Regions from separate parts of the Lysinibacillus sp. Y5S-8 genome, predicted to be linked through region 1. Evidence: a T-box and tRNA genes for the amino acid it is inferred to sense, from the RefSeq annotation. Region 1 holds a T-box; the other holds one or more tRNA genes.
The links. A T-box is a leader RNA that pairs with one kind of tRNA and senses whether it is charged. The one in region 1 lies ahead of tyrS (tyrosine--tRNA ligase), so its partner is inferred to be a tRNA-Tyr.
Positions count from the first base shown of each region.

Region 2: it has a tRNA-Tyr gene. The T-box ahead of tyrS (tyrosine--tRNA ligase) is inferred to sense a tRNA for this amino acid. The anticodon was not compared.

Region 1 is NZ_CP145889.1:2,984,564-2,996,391, forward strand. It holds gene comGB (competence type IV pilus assembly protein ComGB) at 1-78, opposite strand, end outside; gene comGA (competence type IV pilus ATPase ComGA) at 53-1,072, opposite strand; gene V6670_RS14445 (helix-turn-helix domain-containing protein) at 1,400-2,110, shown strand; gene V6670_RS14450 (DUF2626 family protein) at 2,229-2,471, shown strand; gene V6670_RS14455 (MBL fold metallo-hydrolase) at 2,539-3,183, opposite strand; gene V6670_RS14460 (DUF2759 domain-containing protein) at 3,353-3,532, shown strand; gene tyrS (tyrosine--tRNA ligase) at 3,586-4,800, opposite strand; T-box leader at 4,946-5,186, opposite strand; gene V6670_RS14470 (LTA synthase family protein) at 5,313-7,208, opposite strand; gene V6670_RS14475 (YqgQ family protein) at 7,489-7,698, opposite strand; gene V6670_RS14480 (5-formyltetrahydrofolate cyclo-ligase) at 7,691-8,284, opposite strand; gene rpmG (50S ribosomal protein L33) at 8,388-8,537, opposite strand; gene V6670_RS14490 (hypothetical protein) at 8,652-9,140, shown strand; gene V6670_RS14495 (hypothetical protein) at 9,144-9,626, shown strand; gene V6670_RS14500 (aminodeoxychorismate/anthranilate synthase component II) at 9,671-10,243, opposite strand; gene trpE (anthranilate synthase component I) at 10,240-11,625, opposite strand.
Region 2 is NZ_CP145889.1:4,460,254-4,472,081, forward strand. It holds gene V6670_RS21845 (type 1 glutamine amidotransferase domain-containing protein) at 229-744, opposite strand; gene glmM (phosphoglucosamine mutase) at 866-2,218, opposite strand; gene V6670_RS21855 (CdaR family protein) at 2,445-3,521, opposite strand; gene cdaA (diadenylate cyclase CdaA) at 3,514-4,350, opposite strand; gene V6670_RS21865 (anti-sigma factor) at 4,500-5,126, opposite strand; gene sigW (RNA polymerase sigma factor SigW) at 5,140-5,703, opposite strand; gene rocF (arginase) at 5,837-6,742, opposite strand; tRNA gene V6670_RS21880 (tRNA-Lys) at 6,928-7,000, opposite strand; tRNA gene V6670_RS21885 (tRNA-Gln) at 7,013-7,087, opposite strand; tRNA gene V6670_RS21890 (tRNA-Tyr) at 7,102-7,185, opposite strand; tRNA gene V6670_RS21895 (tRNA-Val) at 7,201-7,276, opposite strand; tRNA gene V6670_RS21900 (tRNA-Glu) at 7,333-7,407, opposite strand; tRNA gene V6670_RS21905 (tRNA-Asn) at 7,519-7,595, opposite strand; gene V6670_RS21910 (acyl--CoA ligase) at 7,865-9,451, shown strand; rRNA gene rrf (5S ribosomal RNA) at 9,578-9,693, opposite strand; rRNA gene V6670_RS21920 (23S ribosomal RNA) at 9,881-11,828, opposite strand, start outside.

The DNA of each region.
Region 1 (11,828 bases):
TGCCTGCTCCCTTACTCGCCATTTTGTCGCCCTACTATAATAAAGCAAAACATTATGGATGTACGTTTGTAGGTGCATAAAAGCTCTCCACTAATTCTTTTTGTCCCATTAATGTTAATTCATAAGGGAGTTCATAGTTGACCTTTTCTTTAATCGCAGAAATGGCTCTTGTTAAATGAACATCCTGTAAAATTTCATATACCGCACGGCGCTCATCTTGTACTGCTGAAGTCTGAACAAGTATTTGTGCCACAATACCGATAATCGTTTGATGAAGCTCCTCTATCGACACATCTAAGTCCATTAAACGATACAGGCAACGAATGGTATCTTTTGCATGAATGGTTGAGACAACTAAGTGTCCTGTTAAGGCAGCTTGGATGGCAATTTCCGCTGTCTCTTTATCTCGAATTTCACCAATCATGATAACGTCAGGAGAGTGACGTAAAATGGCTTTTAGTCCCATAGCATATGTAACGCCCGCTCGCTCGTTCACTTGAATTTGAAGTAAATTTGCTTGGCTATTTTCTACAGGATCTTCTAAAGAAATCACATGCCGATTTAATTCTGTGGAACAATAGTGGATTAAGGAATAGAGTGATGTAGATTTGCCAGAGCCTGTTGCGCCTGTAAAAAACAGAAGACCTTGACGATGTTGCACAAGCTCCATTAAATTGTGTGCAGCACTTTTGGAATAGCTTAATGACGTTAGTGGGAATGTATGATTTTGGAGAAGTAAACGGATAATCAGGCTTTCTTTTAAAAAGACGGAAGGCAGTGTGGATACTCGAAAGGCGTATGAATTGTGTTCCATTGCTTTTTGAAAGGAACCGCTTTGAGGTTTTCGTCGTTCACTGATATCTAATGCCGCAAGAAATTTATAGTAGGAAATCATTCTTTCTGCAAGTTCATTTGGTAGCTCACCAGCTTGGAGTAGCTTATCATATTTTCGAAAATAAACCTGATATCTTTTATTACCTGGAACCAGTAATAAATCGGATGCACCAAAATGATAGGCCTTTAGTAAAAGTTGCTCACATTTTTGTTCAACAACTGTTTCAAAATTCTGCATATATGCACCTCACTTCTAGTTCATTCGAATATGACCGCTCTATTCGTTATTTCCTAGTATAAAGAGGAAAATGCCACGAGAAAAGCCCTTTTCTAAAAATAAAAATTTGTTACATATTTTCCTGTCAATCATGTTTTTTGCTATAAAAATGTGGATAAAGTGCAGTTTCCCACTAAAAAAGAAGATAAATGCATGAAAAAATTAATATTTATGCCGAAATGAACTGTATCTTTTTCAATAATACAATATAATAGAATGAACATGATTATTTTCCTAGCACTTGGTAGACGAACATAATTTTTAAAAAAATTTAAAGAGGTGAAGCGCATGATCCATCCATTGAAAATTACTAGTACATTAGCCGATGAAACAAGGTACTCTATTTATGAGTACATATTGCAAGAGAAAAAAACAGTCACAGTACAACATATTGCTGATCAATTCGGCATCCATCCAAACGTTGCTCGGCTTCATTTAACAAAGCTTTCAGAAATCAATATTATTTCTGCGGACTATGTCAAAACAGGCAAAGGTGGTAGACCTGGACGTGTTTATAAAGCTTCAGAGAAAGGCGTATCTCTAACATTTCCAAGACGCGATGAAGATCGTTTATTAAAATGGACGATCCAATTAATTGAAGACATTGGACCATCTGCCTTAACGAAGTGCCAAGAAATTAGCTACCAAGACGGATACCAGCAAATGAAAAATTATATCAACGCTGAATTAACATTAAATAATTCTCTATCCTTCGATGAAAAGCTTCAGCTGTTAACGGACAATGCCGCTTTAATTGGCTATATTCCACAAATTCAACAAACCGAACATGGCAAAAAAGTGACCTTCTCCATCTTCAATTGTCCTTTCCAGGAGCAACTTACTTCGCATTCTGATATTGTTTGTTCATTACATGAATCCTATTTAAAAGGTCAATTAGATGCATTGTTTACGAACAATGAATTTGTGCAAATTGAAAGTATGATACATAATTGCGATTTATGTAAATATGAAATAAACGTGACAGAAATCGAAAGCTAGATTAAAAATCCATTTGTTTGTCACAAAGACGGAGAAGTTCCAGTTTACAGACACCTTTCATATCATTTATAATGAGTAAGAGATTATTGTGTCGTGGGCAAAAGGAGGGGAAATCTTCATGGATAATATGTATAAAGTTATGGCATTCTGGACAGGTATTTTTGCCGTTATGTTCTACCTTGGTGGTATGAACGAGGTATCGCTATTATTCTTAGGTAATACAGGTTTATTCTTATTATTAGGCTTCTTAAACCTTTCAGAACGTATGTACATGTACATTTTCGGAGCATATTTAACTGTATTCTTCGCTGGCTTCACGTACTATACAACATTCATTCACGTACCTGGTGGCGGTCATTAATACAAAAAAAATCGCGTATCTCACAACTGCTGAGATACGCTTTTTTATGCGCTTTGGTTATTCCTTTTTAAAATCCATTTAAGAAAGGATTTGTCTCCATTTCTGCGCCTACTGTTGTATAATTTCCGTGTCCAGGATAAATAATAGTATCCTCGGGTAGTGTCAACAATTTGTGATGAATGGATGCTAATAATACTTTTGTTGAGCCACCTACTAAATCTGTACGTCCCACACCTTGTTCAAATAACGTATCTCCAACAATGGCAAAACCATCATTATCAAAAACATAAGAAATACTACCAGGTGAATGTCCAGGCGTAAAAACAGCTTGGAAAGCAAAATTACTGATCTCAAATAGCTGTTCTTCTTTAATAATTGTGTCTTGCGCTGGTGCTGCTACCCTATAATCTGGTAATGCAGCATATTTACTAGAGCCATTCTTCGTTGGATCTCCTAGCCAGCTAACTTCCTTTTCATGAATCCATACAGGAATATCAAACACTTCGCGTACAGCATCTACAGCCCCTATATGATCAAAATGGGCATGTGTTAAAAAGATAGCAAGTGGTTTTAAGCCATTGCTACGAATTGTTTTAATAAGACGCTCTGCTTCCTCACCTGGATCAAATATAATACATTCTTTTTCTTTATTCGATACGATATAGCAATTCGTTTGAACAGGTCCAAGAGAATAACTTCGTACGTTCATCATAGTGATCACCTCAACTTTCTATTATACAGGCTTTGCCACAATTTGACGATAAATGTTCATAGTTTACGCTATTTTAGTTCTCGACAAAAACAAACAGAACGTTTACAATTAAGGAGGAATATTGTTTGCGACATTCATTTTCTGATGTCGAAAGGAGTGTCTATTTTTAATGAACTTATTAATGGTTATTTTTGGTCTAGTAGCGATTTTAGCTGTAGTTGGTACATTCCAAGCAATAAAAGAAAAGAACCTATTAAGCGTTGTTTTCAACTTATTAAGTGCCGCTGTATTCGGATGGTTCGTCATCATGACGATTGTTCACAGTGGGTATCCACCACAATTACACTAAAATTCAGACAAAAAAGAGCAGTCTCCCTGGAGATTGCTCTTTTTTTGTATTTATTATTTATTTAATTTAAGAAATCGTTTCTTACCAATTTGAATGACATCATCATTCATTAGCACAAGTGATAAATCATCCATCACTATTTTTTCTCCATTCAAGGATACTCCATTTTGCTTGATTAACCGCAGAAATTCACTCTTACTATGAATATAATCCATTGCCACTAGTTGTGGGATAATATCCACTATTCTTTCCTTATCAATTTCTAGGAGCAGTATAGGAATATTTTTTGGTATTTCCTTTCTTTGAAATGCAGCTTGAAAATAGGATTTAGCTTCCTCCATTGCTGTAGTCCCATGGTATAAGGCCGTTATAATTTCTGCTAACTGTAATTTTACATCACGGGGATTCTCTCCCATTTGCAGTCTATCTTGAATGGTTTGCACTTGTAGTGGATGCTCATCTGTTGCCAGTTCAAAATATTTGATGAGTAAGGCATCCGGTACTTCCATTACCTTTTTAAACATGACCTCTGGCGCTTCACTGACACCAATATAATTGCCAAGGCTCTTACTCATTTTTTCAATGCCATCTAAACCTTCGAGTAATGGCATAAAAATGGCAATTTGTTTTTCTAACCCCCGTTGCTTTTGTAAGGTGCGTCCCATTAAAATATTGAATGTTTGATCTGTTCCCCCTAATTCAATATCGGCCTGTAGCTCTACAGAATCATATGCTTGCATAAGCGGGTAGAAAAATTCGTGTATGCCAATTGGTATTTGCTGACGGTACCGTTTTTGAAAGTCCTCACGTTCTAACAGTCGAGCAACGGATGTCATGGCTGCCAGCTGAATGACTTCTTCAAATGACAGCTTTGCTAACCATTCACTATTGAAACGAATAGTTGTCTTGTTCATATCTATCACTTTAAAAATTTGCTCACAGTATGTTTTAGCGTTTTGCTTGACCATGTCATCACTTAACGCGACACGGCCTTTTGCTTTACCCGTTGGATCACCAATACGCCCTGTAAAATCACCGATAACAATGACCGCCTGATGCCCTAAATCCTGCATTTGCTTTATTTTCCGTAGAACGACTGCATGCCCTAAATGAATATCCGGGGCGGACGGATCAAGCCCTAACTTAATGATTAAAGGCTTCTGCTCCTTATAGGATCGCTCTAATTTTCCGAGTAATTCCTGCTCATCAACGATTTGATCAGCACCCTTCTTAATTATCGCTAATTGCTCTTTTGGTGTTAAAAACATATGAAACATCTCCTTGTAATATTAAATATTAATATTGCAAGCTCTATAAGAGTTCACTAATCAACTACGCCTCAGCGTAAGAGGACGGCCAAATCAAGATAAACACTCAGGCTGTAAAGGCATAAAAAAAGCCCTTAGGAATAATCCTAAGGACGTTCATGAACGTGTTACCACCTTTTTTCGAGAGCTATTCACACAGCCCTCCTCAATAAGTACAGCCATAGCGATACTTTTGCAATGATTACGGATGCAACCCCGTCGTAGCCTACTAAAATTTCGGTACGCAGCTCCAAGATGTATTCACTTTAATGTCCCTTGCGCCTCTCAGCAACCGGCTACTCTCTGTCAGTTCGATTAAAGCTACTCGTTCTTTTCCATGCCTTTCACTCTTATACTCCGAAATGCAAAAACAAATCTTCGTTATGCAGATATTTAAATTTATTATAATTGCTTATAGTAATTTGTCAATCAAAAAAAGAAAAGAGAGACCTCAACTTGAGATCTCTCTTTTGTTATTTGACGGAATCCTGTTTTAAATTACCTGTCTTCTCATCATAGAAACGTAGCAGGTCTCCATTTATGATAGCATCGGAATTTTCCAGCTCCATTGTCGCACGATCAGCATATGACTGGCATGGCTCACCATCTATTTCTTCGCCAGTTGCTTTGTCATAGCAAGCTTCTCCAGCATAAACATATTTATCTGTTATAAAGCGTCCATCACGGAAGACAACAAAATCCTCATGTTCTGGAGAGAATAAATCTGCACCCATTTGCATGTCTTTTGACGTTTCAACGCCAAGAAGATGTAAGATTGTTGGACGTAAATCCATTTGTCCTGAAATCTCTGTCATTTCTTTACCATCGTCAGATCCTGGGATATGGATGAATAAAGGCACTTCTTGAAGCAATGCATTGTCCATTGGTGTAATTTGTTCTTTTCCTAAATATTGTGCCATCGCTTTATTATGGTTTTCAGAAATACCATAATGGTCTCCATACATTACGATAATAGAGTTATCATAAACACCTTGATCTTTTAACTCTTGGAAGAAGTCTTTTAAAGCTTCATCCATATAACGTACTGTCTGGAAGTAACGATTTAATGTACCTGAATTTGAATCATATTCAGGAATCATAATATCTTCAGGATCCAAAGTGAATGGATAGTGGTTCGTTAACGTAATTAATCTTGAATAGAATGGCTGTGGCATGTCTTTCATTAAAGCAGCAGATTGCTCTAAGAATGGTGTATCTTTCATACCCCAGTTGACAGCTTGCCCTTCTTCAACCGTATATGAATCTATATCGTAGAATTTATTAATTTTTAACGATTGATACATGATATCACGGTTCCAGAATGATTTATTATTCGGGTGCATGACATTTGTAAAGTAGCCATTTTCTCCAAGGCGTTCAGCCATTGAATTATACGTATTTCCACCATGCGTGAAGAATACAGCGCCACGACCTAATCCAAACAATGAGTTTTCAACAATAAACTCTGAGTCAGATGTTTTTCCTAAGCCTGTTTGGTGATAGAAGTTACTGAAATAATACGTATCTTTATCTTTTGTTAAAGAGTTTAAGAATGGCGTAATTTCATGACCATTCATATCATTATTGATGACAAAGTTTTGTAAAGACTCCATCGACACAACAATTAAGTTGCGACCTTTATATTTCCCAAACATCTCTGGGTTAACGGCAGCCTGATTAGAACGCACATAGTTGTTTACTTCAACTAATTCACTGCCATCCGCTAATGCACGCTGAGCAGAAGATTTAGTTTGAATATAAATATCATACAAATGGTAATTGTACGTACCAATATTTTTTACTAATAATTCGCGGTCAAAACTACGTGTTAATAATTGTGGACGCTCTGTTTCAGCTAATCCTAAGTTTAAAAATGAAATTGCGACTGCTAATACAAAAAATGCACGTCGGAATTCAATATTCACTTTAAATGCTTCTTTCATTTTCGGTAAAAATTTATTCGCTAAGATTAAAATAACGACATCAATGAAATATAATACATCCCATGGCTCAACAATGGCTGCTACTGATGTTCCTAAGTCACTGAAATTACTTGTTTGGAATAATACTGGTAGCGTAATAAAGTCATTGTAGAATCGATAGAACGCTACATTTCCGTATAAAACAATGGATAAAATAACGCTGACCGTAATCAGATAACGATTTCTAGCTTTTGCTGATTTAAAGAATAGTGATAAACCATACGTAAATAGCAAGAAGCTTAATGGATTAATAAACAAAATAAATTGTTGCATTGCATTTTCAATTTTCATCTCAAAGCTTGTGTGGTAAACAATGACCGTTTTGATCCATGTTGCTATAATTGCTAGTATCATAAATGAATGTTTAGGCCACTTTATTGATTTCATTCCTAACATCCTCCCTACTTCCTTACAAAAAAATAATAATTTTTTACATTTTGTTACGGAAACAAAATATATCTTAATCCTTTTTTAACAGATAATCAACACATATCTTTTGGAAATTTTTTTCTCCGCGCTCTTTTTATGCACCAGACATCTATATATACGTTTTGGAATGTAAAAAGTTTCTTAAAAACATAAAAACAGCGGAAATCCACTGTTTTTAAGAATATTACATACTTGTTACATTATTTTCACAATACTCCATTACATTATATTTTAAACATTACTTTTTATTCTCTTCCATACGAAGTTTTGTTGTTTCTTGTCGAATTAGTAACAATGCCATTTGATAGTCTTTTATGTCTAGTACATTTGCTTTATAGAGCTCACGTATTTCATCCTCCATTAACATCAAATCACCAATGGGATCACGTGTATAAATAAAAGTACCATATGTTTTCAAAAGTCCATAAATATCTAACATTTTATCCATTTTCGCTCGCTCCTCGTTGTGCTAGACAATCAATACGTTCTGTCGGTGTCACAATGATGTCTACTGGGCGATCATGCTCCTCGGCTGGAACACAATCAATGATTTGCTCATCAAAGAGCAGCGACATCAGCTTCCCTTTTGTATAGTTTAATACATAGCGGTCATAATAACCACCGCCATAGCCGATTCGATAGCCATTACGGTCAAAAACAACGCCAGGCACAAGGATGACATCCATGTCATTTGCGTCAACTAACTCACATCTTGCTGGAATAGGCTCACGCAAATGCATATATACAGTTTCAAGCTGGGCAAATGAATCAATAATGTAAAATGACATTGCTCTTGTTTTTGGATGACATTTCGGAACAGCGACCTTTTTACCAAGTCGCCATAATTCTTCAATTAAAAGAATGGTGTCGACTTCTGGCTTATTTGAAATGGTCATGCCAATTATATTTGCTTCTATTATATATGATTCCTGTAGCACCTTTTTTACGATAGCTAATGATTGATATTGATAAGCTTCATCAGTCATTGTCGCAAGAGCTTGTCGCATCTTATTTCGTAATGTTGTTTTATCCATCCAGGCTACCTCCTATATCATCATACTTCGTATCCTTACACCCGAAATGATTTCATAAAATGTAGAAAGCCAAAACCACTTGTGGTTTTGGCTTAATGAGCGATTACTTAGTTTCACGGTGAAGAGTGTATTTCTTCTCGCGAGAGCAATATTTTTTAAGTTCAAGACGCTCTGGATTGTTACGCTTGTTCTTTTTAGAAATGTAGTTACGTTCGCCGCAATCTGTGCAAGCTAAAGTAATGTTTACGCGCATCATTAACCCTCCCACTCTATATCAAGAATTAAAATTTGAGCATGATTTATACGACTAACCTATTATAACATAAACTGAAAAAAAATCTACCTTCATTTCATATTAAGTTTGCATATGGTAAAATATCTTATAATTACATACTACATTGAGGTGAAACTATTGGATTTATCCATCTTATTAATGAGTATCGGCATAATTTTAATCATCCTATCGTTCTTTTTCAAAAATAGCTCGAAAAAAATCGAAAAAGATGTCGAAGAATTATCCATCTCGATCTTCCAAGAAACAAATAATTTAAAGCGTCGCCTAAAAATTGTCGAGGAAGAACTTTTATTAGAGCCTGAATTCCAAGTGAAATCAACATCAGCTCCGAGTCAAAAAGGACAAAACCCTAAAGTTCAACAAGTCATGCAAGCTGTTCAACAGGCTGCACAAGCGTCAAAAATTGCACAAACGACAACCCAAGTCAAACCGATTCATCAAATTATTGTTAGTCAGGTGCTCGAATTAAATAAACAAGGTCTTTCTGTAGCTGATATCAGTATTCGTTCTAATTTAACAGAAGAGCAAGTTCGTCAAGTCATTGCAAACGGAGGTCGATAAGTGATGAACAAGTCCGCCATCCGCGCATTTGGCATTGCCATTTTTCTTGTCGGAGCTTTGCTAGCACTCTCCAGTCGCTTTGATGTAAATATTGGTCTCCCTACTAAAGAAGCTGGCAATCAGCAACAGGTAGAACAACTGCAAGATAAGCTAAACAAGGCCAACCAAGAAATTGCCTCGTTAAAGGAACAATTAAAGCCAGTACATACAACAGAAGAAACGTCTACGACAGATTCTGATGAACAAGCCGTTGAAAAAACAAACGATAATGTGACAACGATGACATTGCAATTATACAGTGGAATCACACCCTATATTGTGGCACAAAAGCTTGAAGACGGCGGCATTATTACCAATAGTGTTGAAATGGAGTTACTACTCGCTAACGCAAAATATGCTCGCAGCTTACAAATCGGCTCCTATGAAGTCCATTCTTCCATGTCTTTAGAAGAAATTGCTAAGTTAATTACAGGCAAAAAGCAGTAACCTAAAAAGCTGTCGTCACATTAGACGACAGCTTTTTGCGGCCATTACGCTATACTATCGAGGAAGGCTTGCATCATGATACTGCCTTCTTTTGTGCCGATTGATTCTGGGTGAAACTGTAGACCATAAAGAGGATAATTCTTATGTTGAATGGCCATAATCTCCCCATCATCACCGGCTGTTGCAAGTATGTTAAAATCCTTATGCAATGTCCTTGCTTCAATAATTAAAGAATGATAACGCATTACTTCAATATCACCCTTTATTCGCTTAAATAAACCTGTTTGCTCGTATTGTAATGGTGACAGCTTTCCATGCATAATATTTTGGGCCTGCACAATATTGGAGCCAAAAGCCTGCCCTATCGATTGATGGCCAAGACATATACCTAAAATAGGGAAATTTTGATACAGTTCCTTGATGACAGCTACCGTGATACCTGCTTCAGCAGGTGTTCCTGGTCCAGGAGATAAAATGATAGCTTCAGGCGACATTTTTTGAATTTCTTCTATTGTAATAGCATCATTTCGTACAACTTTAACGGTTTTTCCCAGCACGCTGATTTGTTGAAATAGGTTATAAGTAAAGGAATCATAATTATCAATTAATAAAATCATTTTTTGACCTCCAATAGCGCACGGGCTTTATTGAGCGTTTCCTCGTATTCCGACAATGGGATGGAGTCATAAACAATTCCCGCCCCTGCCTGTACATGGGCTTTTTGATCTTTAATAAGCATTGTCCGAATAGCGAGTGCTAAGTCCATATCACCTGTTGTTGAAATATAGCCCACCGCTCCCGCGTACACGCCCCGCTTCACTGGTTCCAATTCATTAATCAGTTGCATAGCTCGAATTTTAGGTGCTCCTGACACAGTTCCAGCTGGTAGACAAGCACGCAGTACATCCAGAACATGGAGGTCGTCTCGTAATTCGGCCATTACCTCTGACACCATATGCATCACATATTTATATCGTTCAATATTCATGTATTTCATTAGCTTTACAGAACCGACTTTGGCAATGCGTCCAAGATCATTGCGACCTAAATCTACTAACATACGATGCTCCGCTATTTCCTTTTCATCTGCTAATAGAGCATTTGCAATTGCTTCGTCCTGTTCTGTTGTCGCGCCACGCGGCTTTGTACCAGCTATTGGATTGGTTGTCACCTGACGATTTTTTACCTTTACCAGACTTTCCGGAGATGTTCCTAAAATAACATAGGATCCAAAATCCATATAGAACATATAGGGTGACGGATTCGATGTGCGTAATTGACGATAAAGTGAGAATGGTGAACCTGTGAACGGTGCTGAAAAGCGTTGTGATAATACGATTTGAAAAATATCACCTCTTAAAATATGCTGCTTAGCACGTTCCACCAAAGAAACAAATCGCTCCTTTGACATCATTGGTGTAAAATGTAGTTCATCTACCTTCAATGCCTCAAAGGTCGTACCTGCACAAAGCTGTTGCTCTATTGTAGCAATAGCAGCCTCCATCTCTTCTATTGAACGCCCCTCCTGAAATAGATCAATCGAGGCTAGTGTGATTTCCTGTGTTACATGATCAAAAACAATAAAGGTATCATAGAAAAAAACATGCACATCAGGCATGGCTAAATCATCCTGTAAATAGTTTCCGATTTTTTCTGTATAAAAAGCTGTTTCATAGCCAAAGAAACCTATGATCCCACCAAAAAAGGCGAATGGATAGTTCTCCTCATGAAATGGCATAACTTGCTTTAATTGATCGAGCACATTCCCACCAACTGTGTCCTTTTCCATTCCTCTTGAAAAGGTGAATTCTTCCTTGTTCCCTTTCAATTCAGCCACTGGATTGATGGCGATAAAGGAATATCGCCCACTTTCCTCATGCTTGGCTGATGATTCGAACAACATTTTATGCTGCCCACTCAGTGATTGATACACAGAGATAGGGGTCATCATATCCCCTTGTAATACTTTCATGGCATACTTTCTAAGCTCAACTGTCATACTCTTCTCTCCTTCTCTAAGCTCTGCTCTTCTACACCTATCTATCGCCTCCTCCTCAGCGTATGTGTATTCAGATTTTTTCAAGTTACTAACATAGCACCTCTTCAAAATCTGTGACACCCGATGGAGGGGCTTTCTCTTGCTTCAGCGGGTGTTTGAATCTGCTAAAAAAGTAAAACAAGCATCTATCTCCCCTATAAAAG
Region 2 (11,828 bases), 1.5 Mb from region 1:
CTTTCTTTCCTCCTTAGCGCTCGTTAAAGGATAAGGTCGGACCTCGTCATCTTCAACTTCTCCATCATACTCAATCATATGCTATCCGTCAAATTTTCGTTATAAAAAACACCTAATCCCCATGCTTTTTCGTGACAAATATGTAGACAAATAATTAGTTGCTATGCTAAATAAAGCGGAGTAAATTCTACAAAAAGGCACAAGCAATTGACTGCTTGTGCCTATCTTTTATTTATTGTCTAATAATTTAACTATTTCTCTATTAAAGGCTGGAAGATCGTCTGGCGTTCTACTTGTTACGAGCTGCTTTTGACAGACGAATACTTCTTCATCATGGAATATTGCCCCTGCATTTTCTAAATCCACTTGAATGGATTTATAGCCTGTGGCATCACGACCATTCAGTGTCTTAGCTGTAATTAGCAGCTGTGGTCCATGACAAATAGCAAAGGTCGGCTTCATGTCATCCATAAAGGATTTTACAAATGCCACTACACGATCATCTGCTCGTAATATATCAGGTGAAAAACCACCAGGAATAAATAACGCATCAAATTCTGAGGCGTTTACTTCCTCAATTCCTTTATCTATTTTCACTGGCTCTCCATGTTTCCCCTTAACTTCCTTACCTGCTTCGGTATCAATTGTTACGAGCTGATGCCCAGCTGCTTCTAGAGCTTCTTTGGGGCTTGTAAACTCAATGTCCTCAAACATATCTGTTATCACTGTAGCAATTTTAGCCATATCAATTAAACACTCCTTGTTATTGTGACTCCTTACTACTGTTCCCCATCTCATTCATTTCAAACATTCTTTTTAAACAAGAAAAACTCGATTTCCTGTTATGGAAATCGAGTTTCTATATTTATTCTGCTAAGCCCATTTCCGCACGTACTACTTCCGCAATACGCTCAACAAAACGCTCACAATCTGTTTCTGTTGCTGCTTCCACCATTACACGTACAAGTGGTTCAGTCCCTGAAGGGCGCACTAGAACACGACCATTGCCGGCCATTTCAGCTTCTACCTCTGCAATGACAGCAGCCACCTTCGCATTGTCAGTCACAGCATGCTTATCTGTTACACGTACATTGACAAGACGCTGAGGGAAGATTTTCATTTCAGCAGCAAGCTCTGAAAGCTTTTTACCAGTCGCTTTCATAATGTTGACAAGCTGGATGCCTGTAAGTAATCCATCACCTGTTGTATTAAAGTCTAGAAAAACAATATGCCCTGATTGTTCGCCACCTAAATTGTATTCTTTGGCACGCATTTCTTCTACAACATAACGATCACCAACAGCAGTTTGTACACTTTGCATACCGTTGTCAGCTACAGCCTTGTAGAAGCCCATATTGCTCATAACTGTTGAAACAATCGTTTGCTTTTTCAAGCGGCCTACCGCTTTTAAATACTTACCAATGATAAACATAATTTGATCGCCATCAACAATCTTACCATTCTCATCTACAGCAATTAATCGGTCACCATCTCCATCAAATGCTAAACCAACATCTGCACCCTTTTCAATAACAAATTTAGCTAGTCCCTCTGGATGTGTAGAACCTACACCATCATTAATATTTAAGCCTGTTGGAGAAGCTCCCATTGTAGAAATGTCAGCTTCTAGGTCCGCAAATAAATGTGTAGCCAATGCTGATGTAGCTCCATGAGCACAGTCTAGTGCTACCAGGATACCATCAAATTCCTCATCCACGGTTTGCTTTAAGTATTGAATATATTTTTGACCACCTTCGAAATAGTCACTTACAGATCCTAAATCGGCTCCAATTGGGCGTGGTAGTGTATCCTCTTGTGCATCAAGCAACACTTCAATTTCCGCTTCTTGAGCATCCGTTAACTTAAAACCATCGGGACCAAAAAATTTAATGCCATTATCAGCAACTGGGTTATGTGAAGCTGAAATCATAACGCCTGCATCTGCGCTCATAATTCGAGTAAGGTATGCCACACCTGGTGTTGAAATAATACCAAGACGCATTACTTCTACCCCAATCGATAAAAGACCAGCAACAAGTGCACCTTCAAGCATCTCACCTGAAATACGTGTGTCACGACCAATTAAAACCTTTGGACGATCAGTTGCATCTTTTGTTAAAACATAGCCACCGATACGACCTAGTTTAAATGCAAACTCTGGTGTTAATTCACTATTCGCGACTCCACGGACGCCATCTGTTCCAAAATATTTACCCATTCTACTTATTCTCTCCTTCAATGCAAGACCGTGTCTCATGAGTCACTATCGCCCAAAAGACACTTGTCCGCTTACTTTTGGAAAAGTCTGTTTTTATTCATTCATTCGGTAATTATTAATATCTCCTCAATCGATTTGTTGGTGACTCCTGTCCTAACTACTCACCAGCACAAACCACGATTGGATTTTGATTTAGAATCAAAATAAAATTATAGTCAGATATTGTTTAAGAATCAATATCTTCCGTTTCCTCAGATGATGTATTTTTATCAGTAGTAGTACTATCATCCGTCACATCTGGTTCTTCAGTTGGAGGTGGCGTTTCCTCTGTAGAAGCTGGCGTTTTCTGTTGTTCTTCTTGCTCTACTTTTGTAATATCTGCCTTCACTTTTATTTTCTTGTCAGATATTTTTGTCACACCATCTGGTAATTTTACATCAAATTCATATGTTTGAGACTCAGTAATTTTTGACAGGTCAACTATAACTGGAATTTCTGTCAAACCGTCAATAATTGATTTTCTACCATACACTTTTATCATCCTTGGCGCAAATGTTAACGAATTGATCGTAATGTCTTGTGCTGCTTGCCCTGCTTCTTTCAGGACCACTGGAATCTCTCGACTATATTCTGCTATATCAACTTGAACCTTCACAGTTTCAGGCTCTATCGTCACATCTAACTTGTTTAGATCTCGATCTAATACTTTTACTGCCGCATCCTGCGAGAATGATTGCTTCAAGCCTTGCTCACCTGCAACAGTAGCTTTTACATAGCTAATGCTTTCAATAGCACTTTTTGCACCTGTTACGTAAACGGTTGGTGGATCAGCAGTCATATCTTTTAAAATATAGCCTTCTTCGATTAGTCTATTATTCATTTCAGGGTCCACTCGGAACTCTTTCGTGACCTTTTCCTCAATATTCACATGAATAGTTGCAGGGTCTAATGTAACCTTTAACTTATCAGAAATATTTTCGTATTGTAGCTTTACATCATGCTCCCCAATCAATAGATTACTTAAATCGACAAATACAGAGAAATCTTTTGTAGCTCTTGTTTTTATAACAACAGGCATTGGCCCTTTTATCTTCACATCTACTGTTTCAGGTAAGCCTGTTACAATCAGATTTTCATTATCATAGTAAACATCTACTGGTACATCTCGAATAATATCCGTCTGTTCGGTCGTTGTTGTTGTATTGATTGGAGATAACTCGGTACGAACTGAGAAAAAAAGCAAAAATGCCAAAAATAGCGCGATGATTCTTAATACCCAAGGGCTATCCATCATTTTATCCATTCTTTTTCCCCCTCCAAGTCAACTTAGAGGCAGCATTTGACTCTTGTGCTGAACCGAACCACATTTTTCGTAATAGTGTTTCAAACTCCTCTAGAGAAAGATTACGGTGGAGATTACCATTTAACGTAATACTAATTGCACCTGTTTCTTCTGAGACAACAATTGTAATAGCATCCGTAACTTCACTTAAGCCAAGTGCAGCACGGTGACGTGTCCCTAACTCCTTTGAAATAAATGGACTTTCAGATAGGGGTAAATAACAAGCTGCTGCTGTAACTTTATCTTTTTGCATAATAACCGCTCCATCATGAAGTGGTGTATTCGGTATAAAGATATTAATCAGCAGTTCTGATGAGATTTCAGCATTTAGTCCTATACCCGTTTCAATATATTCATTAAGACCTGTTTCTTTTTCAATAGAAATTAACGCACCGATTCGACGTTTAGCCATGTAACTAACAGACTTCTTCATCGCCTCAATGAGCCTTGTTTGTTCTTCTTCTTCTTGACTTGATGAACGCTGGAATAACTTTCCTCGCCCAATTTGTTCTAAACCACGTCTGATTTCTGGTTGGAATATGATAATAATCGCTAAGAAACCAAACTCAATGACCTGTTGTAACATCCAGCCTAGAGTTTGTAACCCTAAAAGGTCTGTTGCAAGTCGGGCAATAATAATGACAAATATTCCCTTCAGTAATTGGACAGCCTTCGTACCTTTAATGAGGGTTAAGACTTTATAAACAACGTACCACACGAGCAGTACATCAATGAAGTTAATAACAATATTCACAGGTGTTAAATCCGTGAAATGTTCGATAATTTGCACGTGGCATCCCCCACTTTTCATTGCGAATCCATACACATTCAAGTATATCACATTCTTAACAAATGTAACTTTTTTCAAATAAAAAGTCTACTCATAAGAGTAGACCTTTCAGCCTCTCACGTGCACTATTTTTTAGGACGTATAGAGTGTTATTTAGTTTCATCTTTTTCCTCAAATGTCATGGCCGTTTTTACAGAATTTTTAATCGTATACCATAACCATTCAAATACTTCGTCAATTTCCTCAATTTTGCCTGAAACTACCGCTGAAGATGCCATATATTGCCCGTTAATTACTGTGACATTGCCATCAACTTCACCTTCAACAACCAAATCACCATTTTTAACAACAATATCGCCCTTCACTACTTCTCCTTCAGGTACAATCACCGTTTGACCATCAACAACTAAGTTTGGTTGTTTAGTCACTGAAAAATGCTGGTCATCCATAAAGCTACCCATCAATGTAGCACTCATGAATAAGCAAAATACCGCTGCTGCCACAAAGAACGGATGCCGGCGTATCCATTTTTGTATACCTACTCGACTTTTTGGTTTTGGTAAACGAGCCATCACTGCTGCTTCAAAATCCGGAGGCGCTGTAATATGGGAAGCACTCTTCACAAAGGCGATTGTTTCACTCAATTCTTGCATCAACTGTTTACAATCATTACATGTATGCAAGTGTTGTTTCAACTCTTGCTCATGCTCACGACTAATGTCACCGTCTAAATAATCATGCATATAGTCTATAATATGCTCTGGACAAGTATTCATGACGCTCCCCCTCCTACAGATTGTTTAATTGCTTACGTAATGCCTCACGTCCGCGGTGAATCCTCGTTTTCACCGTTCCAAGCGGCATATCTAAAATCTCGCTAATCTCTTGTAACGATAACTCTTCTATATATTTCAATACTATAACCGAACGGTATTTATCCGGCAAACGTCCAATTTCATATTGAATGCGATCTTGCAGCTCCATTTGCTCTAACTGCTCCTCTGGTAGCTGGTCGTCTGCTGCGATTTGCGAATACATATCAAGCCCTTCTGTACCAGCTACTTCTGCATCTAAATAATAATCCGGTTTCTTTTTGCGAATACGGTCAATGCAGAGGTTTGTCGCTATGCGATAAAGCCACGTCGAAAACTTTCTTTTCTGATCAAAAGTATGCAAATTCATATAAGCACGCACAAAAGCTTCTTGAGCAATGTCTTCAGACTCTTGTTTGTTGCCTAACATTCGATAGCATACTTGGTACAGTTTGTGCTGATAGAGACTCACAATATCGGCAAATGCGTTTTGATCGCCTTTAAGCACTTGTTTTATTCTCTTGTTTACTAACGCATCCATTGTGTTGACTTCTCCACCTTTACAACTGTCTTATACTATACGACCTATCGATAAGAAAAGTTTCGTTTTAATTCAATTATAACAAAAGATTTTTATGCAATGTGGCAACAGGCAATTTTTTGTCAAATTTTCTTTAAACTAGTGTCTCTCCGAATAAAGATCCCATTAATGCAACAGCCACATTTGCTGTTGTATTCTTTTCATCTAAAATTGGGTTTACTTCTACAAACTCTGCTGATGTTAGCATCCCTGATTCTTGTAACATTTCCATTGCTAAATGACTTTCTCGATACGTAATTCCTCCAGGAACGGGTGTACCAACTCCTGGCGTGTAAAGCGGATCTAAGCCATCTAAATCAAGTGATAGGTGTAAGCCATCAACATTACGTTCTTTCAAGTAAGCAAGTGCATCTTCCATGACACGCGTCATACCAAGTCGATCAATCTCGTGCATTGTATATACTTTAATCCCTTGTTGACGAATTAACTCACGCTCACCAGGATCTACTGAACGAGCTCCGATAATAATAACGTTCTCTGGTTTAATTTTCGGTGCGTAATTACGAATTTGCACTAAGCGCTCATGACCTAGTCCAATACTAACTGCTAATGGCATCCCATGGATGTTGCCAGATGGTGTTGTTTCAGGTGTATTTAAATCTGCATGAGCATCATACCAAATAACGCCAAGATTTTTATAATGCTCACCTAATCCAGCTAGTGTACCAATAGCAATACTATGGTCACCGCCAAATACAAGTGGGAACTTATTTTGTTCTACTACTTCATGCACGCTATTAGCTAAAGCCGTGCTAACATCTACAACTTCCTCTAAATTCAGTAACTTCTCATCGACAGGTGCGTCTGCAAGTTTTTGACTGACACGAATATCCCCTTGGTCTTGTACTTCATGTCCAATAGCCTCCAAACGTTCCACAACGCCTGCATAGCGAATCGCGCTTGGCCCCATATCTACACCACGACGTGTTTGTCCATAGTCTGTTGGTACTCCAATAATAGAAATATTAAGTTTATTCATGTTTTTATACCCCCTAAAAGTTATAATATTATTGTAAAGCCTAGATACCACTTGGCTCAACTAGACAAAAAAATGCATATTTATTCAATTTTTGATAACATAAAAAAATCTCCTACTGTTTTCAGTAAGAGATTAGTTATCTGTAGTTATTATAACACTTTTGAATATACTTTATTCTAAAAAAGTGAGCCATGAAGGACTCGAACCTTCGACCCTCTGATTAAAAGTCAGATGCTCTACCAACTGAGCTAATGGCTCATCAAAGAAAAATGGCTGGGGTACTAGGATTCGAACCTAGGCATGACGGAATCAAAATCCGTTGCCTTACCGCTTGGCTATACCCCAATCATATATAAAACTGGTGGAGGGGGACGGATTCGAACCGCCGAACCCTAAGGAGCGGATTTACAGTCCGCCGCGTTTAGCCACTTCGCTACCCCTCCGAAATAACACAATAATGGTGGAGGATGACGGGCTCGAACCGCCGACCCTCTGCTTGTAAGGCAGATGCTCTCCCAGCTGAGCTAATCCTCCATAGAAACAGGTGTTATGTCACAGTTTATTTTTCTTTAGAAAGCCTATGTTTTAAATGGTGACCCCTACGGGATTCGAACCCGTGTTACCGCCGTGAAAGGGCGGTGTCTTAACCACTTGACCAAGGGGCCAGTATCACGTCTCAAACAAGACAAGATTTATAATAACATCATTTCTTAATAGTTGCAATACTTTTTTATATTTTTTTATGTATAACAGCTTCTTAAAAATGGGCAAAAAAATGGCTCCGAAGGCAGGACTCGAACCTGCGACAACCTGATTAACAGTCAGGTGCTACTACCAACTGAGCTACTTCGGAACGATACTATTCAATTCGGTTTTAGACAACCTCTTAAGTACATTTATTATTATAGCAAGCATTATAAATTATGCAACATATTTTATAAAAATTTTTATATTTTTTGTCGAAGTAGGTTTAAAAATTAATCCAAAAGCATAATAGTGCTCTATTAAATCTAATATTTCTATTTTGCGTGCTAAATATTCTTGCTGTATATTATTGCAATTGTTAAAATAAAAATAGTTTTAAGAATTTTCTATCAAATTTCCTGGGGGAGGAATATTCGGATGGTAATAAATGATTTAATTGCACCTGAATTTTATAATATCACAGAGGAATTAGAAAAGTTTTCACAAGATAGTGATCGCCAAGCAATACGCTGGTTAAATACGCAACAAGAGAGACGAACAGTTTCCTATGTAGAGCTTGTCCAAAAAATGAATCAATACGCAAATGCTTTTACAGAGACAGGACTTCGAAAGGGAGATCGCGTTCTAGTTATTATTCCTCGCCTACCAGAAGCCTATTTTGTTTTTCTTGGCTGTTTAAAGGCTGGTATCGTGCCTATTTCATGTTCAGAAATGCTACGTGCAAGTGACTTAGAATATCGAATGGAGCACTCTTCTGCTAGTGCAGTTATTGCCTATGAAGCATTTACAGGTGAGGTTGACCAAATTTCTTCTACTGTAGACACATTAAAGAACAAATTAGTTATTGGTACTGCAAAAGGCGATTGGGCTTCTTTAGATGTACTGGCAAGCACACAGTCAACTACATTTACAGCAGTAGCTACTAAACGTGATGACATGGCGTTCCTTTCCTATACATCTGGGACAACTGGGAAACCTAAAGGTGTAGTACATTCACATGGCTGGGGATATGCGCATATTCGAACAGCTGCTTCAAAATGGCTCTGTGTACGTGAAGGCGACTTAGTATGGGCTACAGCAGCTCCTGGTTGGCAAAAATGGATTTGGAGCCCATTCTTATCTACAATCATGCTTGGTGCTACTGCATTTGTTTATCATGGTGGATTCGATGCAAAAACGTACCTTCAGCTCATGCAAGATGAAAAAATAAATGTCCTTTGTTGCACACCGACTGAATATCGTATTATGGCGAAAATTGATAATTTGCAAGACTATAATCTTTCATCCCTCCGTAGTGCAGTCTCTGCTGGTGAACCGTTAAATCGTCCAGTCATTGAAACATTTATGAATCGTTTCGGGCTAAAAGTACGTGATGGCTATGGACAGACAGAGAATACATTATTAATTGGTACACTCGAAAACACTGAATTACGCCCTGGATCCATGGGTGTTCCAACTCCAGGTAATATTGTACGTATTATCGACAATGAAGGAAATGAAGCACCTGTAGGAGAGGTTGGCGATATTGCCATCCACAAATCCTCACCAGCTCTATTTAAGGAGTATTACAAAGAGCCAGAACGAACGCAAGCTGCATTTCGCGGTGATTGGTATATTACTGGCGATCAAGCTAAATGTGATGAAGATGGGTATTTCTGGTTTGAAGGTCGTGGAGATGACATTATTATATCTTCTGGTTATACGATTGGTCCATTCGAAGTTGAAGATGCATTAAACAAACATGAAGCTGTACAAGAATGTGCAGTTGTTGCTGCACCTGATGAAATTAGAGGCCATATTGTGAAGGCCTTTGTTATCCTACGAGAGAGCTTCAAAGAGCGAGATGAAGCCGAGTTAACAAAGGAGTTACAAGAGCATGTAAAGGCGTTAACAGCACCGTATAAATACCCTCGTAGTATTGTTTTTATTGATGAGTTACCAAAAACAACATCCGGAAAAATTCGCCGCATTGAACTACGAGCTACCACTGTTCAAACTCATTAAATATCAAAAAAGAAGGCATTCCATTTAAGGCATGCCTTCTTTTTTATATTTTATAAATCATCTCAATTTATTAGTTAGCTTAAGTAAAAAAAGCCACTACTGAGTGTATCAGCAGCGACTTTTTGCGCCTAGCGACGTCCTACTCTCACAGGGGGAAGCCCCCAACTACCATCGGCGCTAAAGAGCTTAACTTCCGTGTTCGGTATGGGAACGGGTGTGACCTCTTTGCCATCATCACTAGACTATGGTCGGCTTTCAATATACATCGCATTTCTTCGTCAGCTTCTGTCGTTCAGTCAGTCACGTACTTGAGTACGCTCCTTCCCTCTCTCCATTGCTTCCTCGAACTACTCGTATCTTGAAACCCTTCATAAAAGAAATTATTCTTTCAAAACTGGATAAACGGTTCATTGAATGGTTCAAACATTTTTGGTTAAGTCCTCGATCGATTAGTATTCGTCAGCTCCATGTGTCACCACACTTCCACCTCGAACCTATCTACCTCATCGTCTTTGAGGGATCTTACTTACTTGCGTAATGGGAAATCTCATCTTGAGGGGGGCTTCATGCTTAGATGCTTTCAGCACTTATCCCGTCCACACATAGCTACCCAGCGATGCCTTTGGCAAGACAACTGGTACACCAGCGGTGTGTCCATCCCGGTCCTCTCGTACTAAGGACAGCTCCTCTCAAATTTCCTACGCCCACGACGGATAGGGACCGAACTGTCTCACGACGTTCTGAACCCAGCTCGCGTACCGCTTTAATGGGCGAACAGCCCAACCCTTGGGACCGACTACAGCCCCAGGATGCGATGAGCCGACATCGAGGTGCCAAACCTCCCCGTCGATGTGGACTCTTGGGGGAGATAAGCCTGTTATCCCCGGGGTAGCTTTTATCCGTTGAGCGATGGCCCTTCCATGCGGAACCACCGGATCACTAAGCCCGTCTTTCGACCCTGCTCGACTTGTAGGTCTCGCAGTCAAGCTCCCTTGTGCCTTTACACTCTACGAATGATTTCCAACCATTCTGAGGGAACCTTTGGGCGCCTCCGTTACCTTTTAGGAGGCGACCGCCCCAGTCAAACTGTCCGCCTGACACTGTCTCCTGCCCCGCTAAGGGGCATGGGTTAGAATTTCAATACAACCAGGGTAGTATCCCACCGACGCCTCCTTCGAAGCTGGCGCTCCGAGATCTCTGGCTCCTACCTATCCTGTACAAGTTGTACCAAAATTCAATATCAGGCTACAGTAAAGCTCCACGGGGTCTTTCCGTCCTGTCGCGGGTAACCTGCATCTTCACAGGTACTATAATTTCACCGAGTCTCTCGTTGAGACAGTGCCCAGATCGTTACGCCTTTCGTGCGGGTCGGAACTTACCCGACAAGGAATTTCGCTACCTTAGGACCGTTATAGTTACGGCCGCCGTTTACTGGGGCTTCAATTCGCAGCTTCGCTTGCGCTAACCACTCCTCTTAACCTTCCAGCACCGGGCAGGCGTCAGCCCCTATACGTCACCTTACGGTTTTGCAGAGACCTGTGTTTTTGCTAAACAGTCGCCTGGGCCTATTCACTGCGGCTCTCATGCGCTTGCACGCTCAAGAGCACCCCTTCTCCCGAAGTTACGGGGTCATTTTGCCGAGTTCCTTAACGAGAGTTCTCTCGCACACCTTAGGATTCTCTCCTCGACTACCTGTGTCGGTTTGCGGTACGGGCACCTCTCACCTCGATAGAGGCTTTTCTTGGCAGTGTGAAATCAGGAACTTCGTCCATACGGACTCGCCATCACAGCTCAACGTTACAGTGTGCGGATTTGCCTACACACACGCCTTACTGCTTGGACGCGCATAACCAACAGCGCGCTTACCCTATCCTACTGCGTCCCCCCATTTCTCAAACGGTGAGGAGGTGGTACAGGAATATCAACCTGTTGTCCATCGCCTACGCCTATCGGCCTCGGCTTAGGTCCCGACTAACCCTGAGCGGACGAGCCTTCCTCAGGAAACCTTAGTCATACGGTGGACGGGATTCTCACCCGTCTTTCGCTACTCATACCGGCATTCTCACTTCTAAGCGCTCCACCAGTCCTTCCGGTCTGACTTCAACGCACTTAGAACGCTCTCCTACCACTGACATCGTAGATGTCAATCCACAGCTTCGGTGAATCGTTTAGCCCCGATACATTTTCGGCGCAGCGTCACTCGACCAGTGAGCTATTACGCACTCTTTAAATGATGGCTGCTTCTAAGCCAACATCCTGGTTGTCTGTGCAACGCCACATCCTTTTCCACTTAACGATTACTTTGGGACCTTAGCTGGTGGTCTGGGCTGTTTCCCTTTTGACTACGGATCTTATCACTCGCAGTCTGACTCCCGTG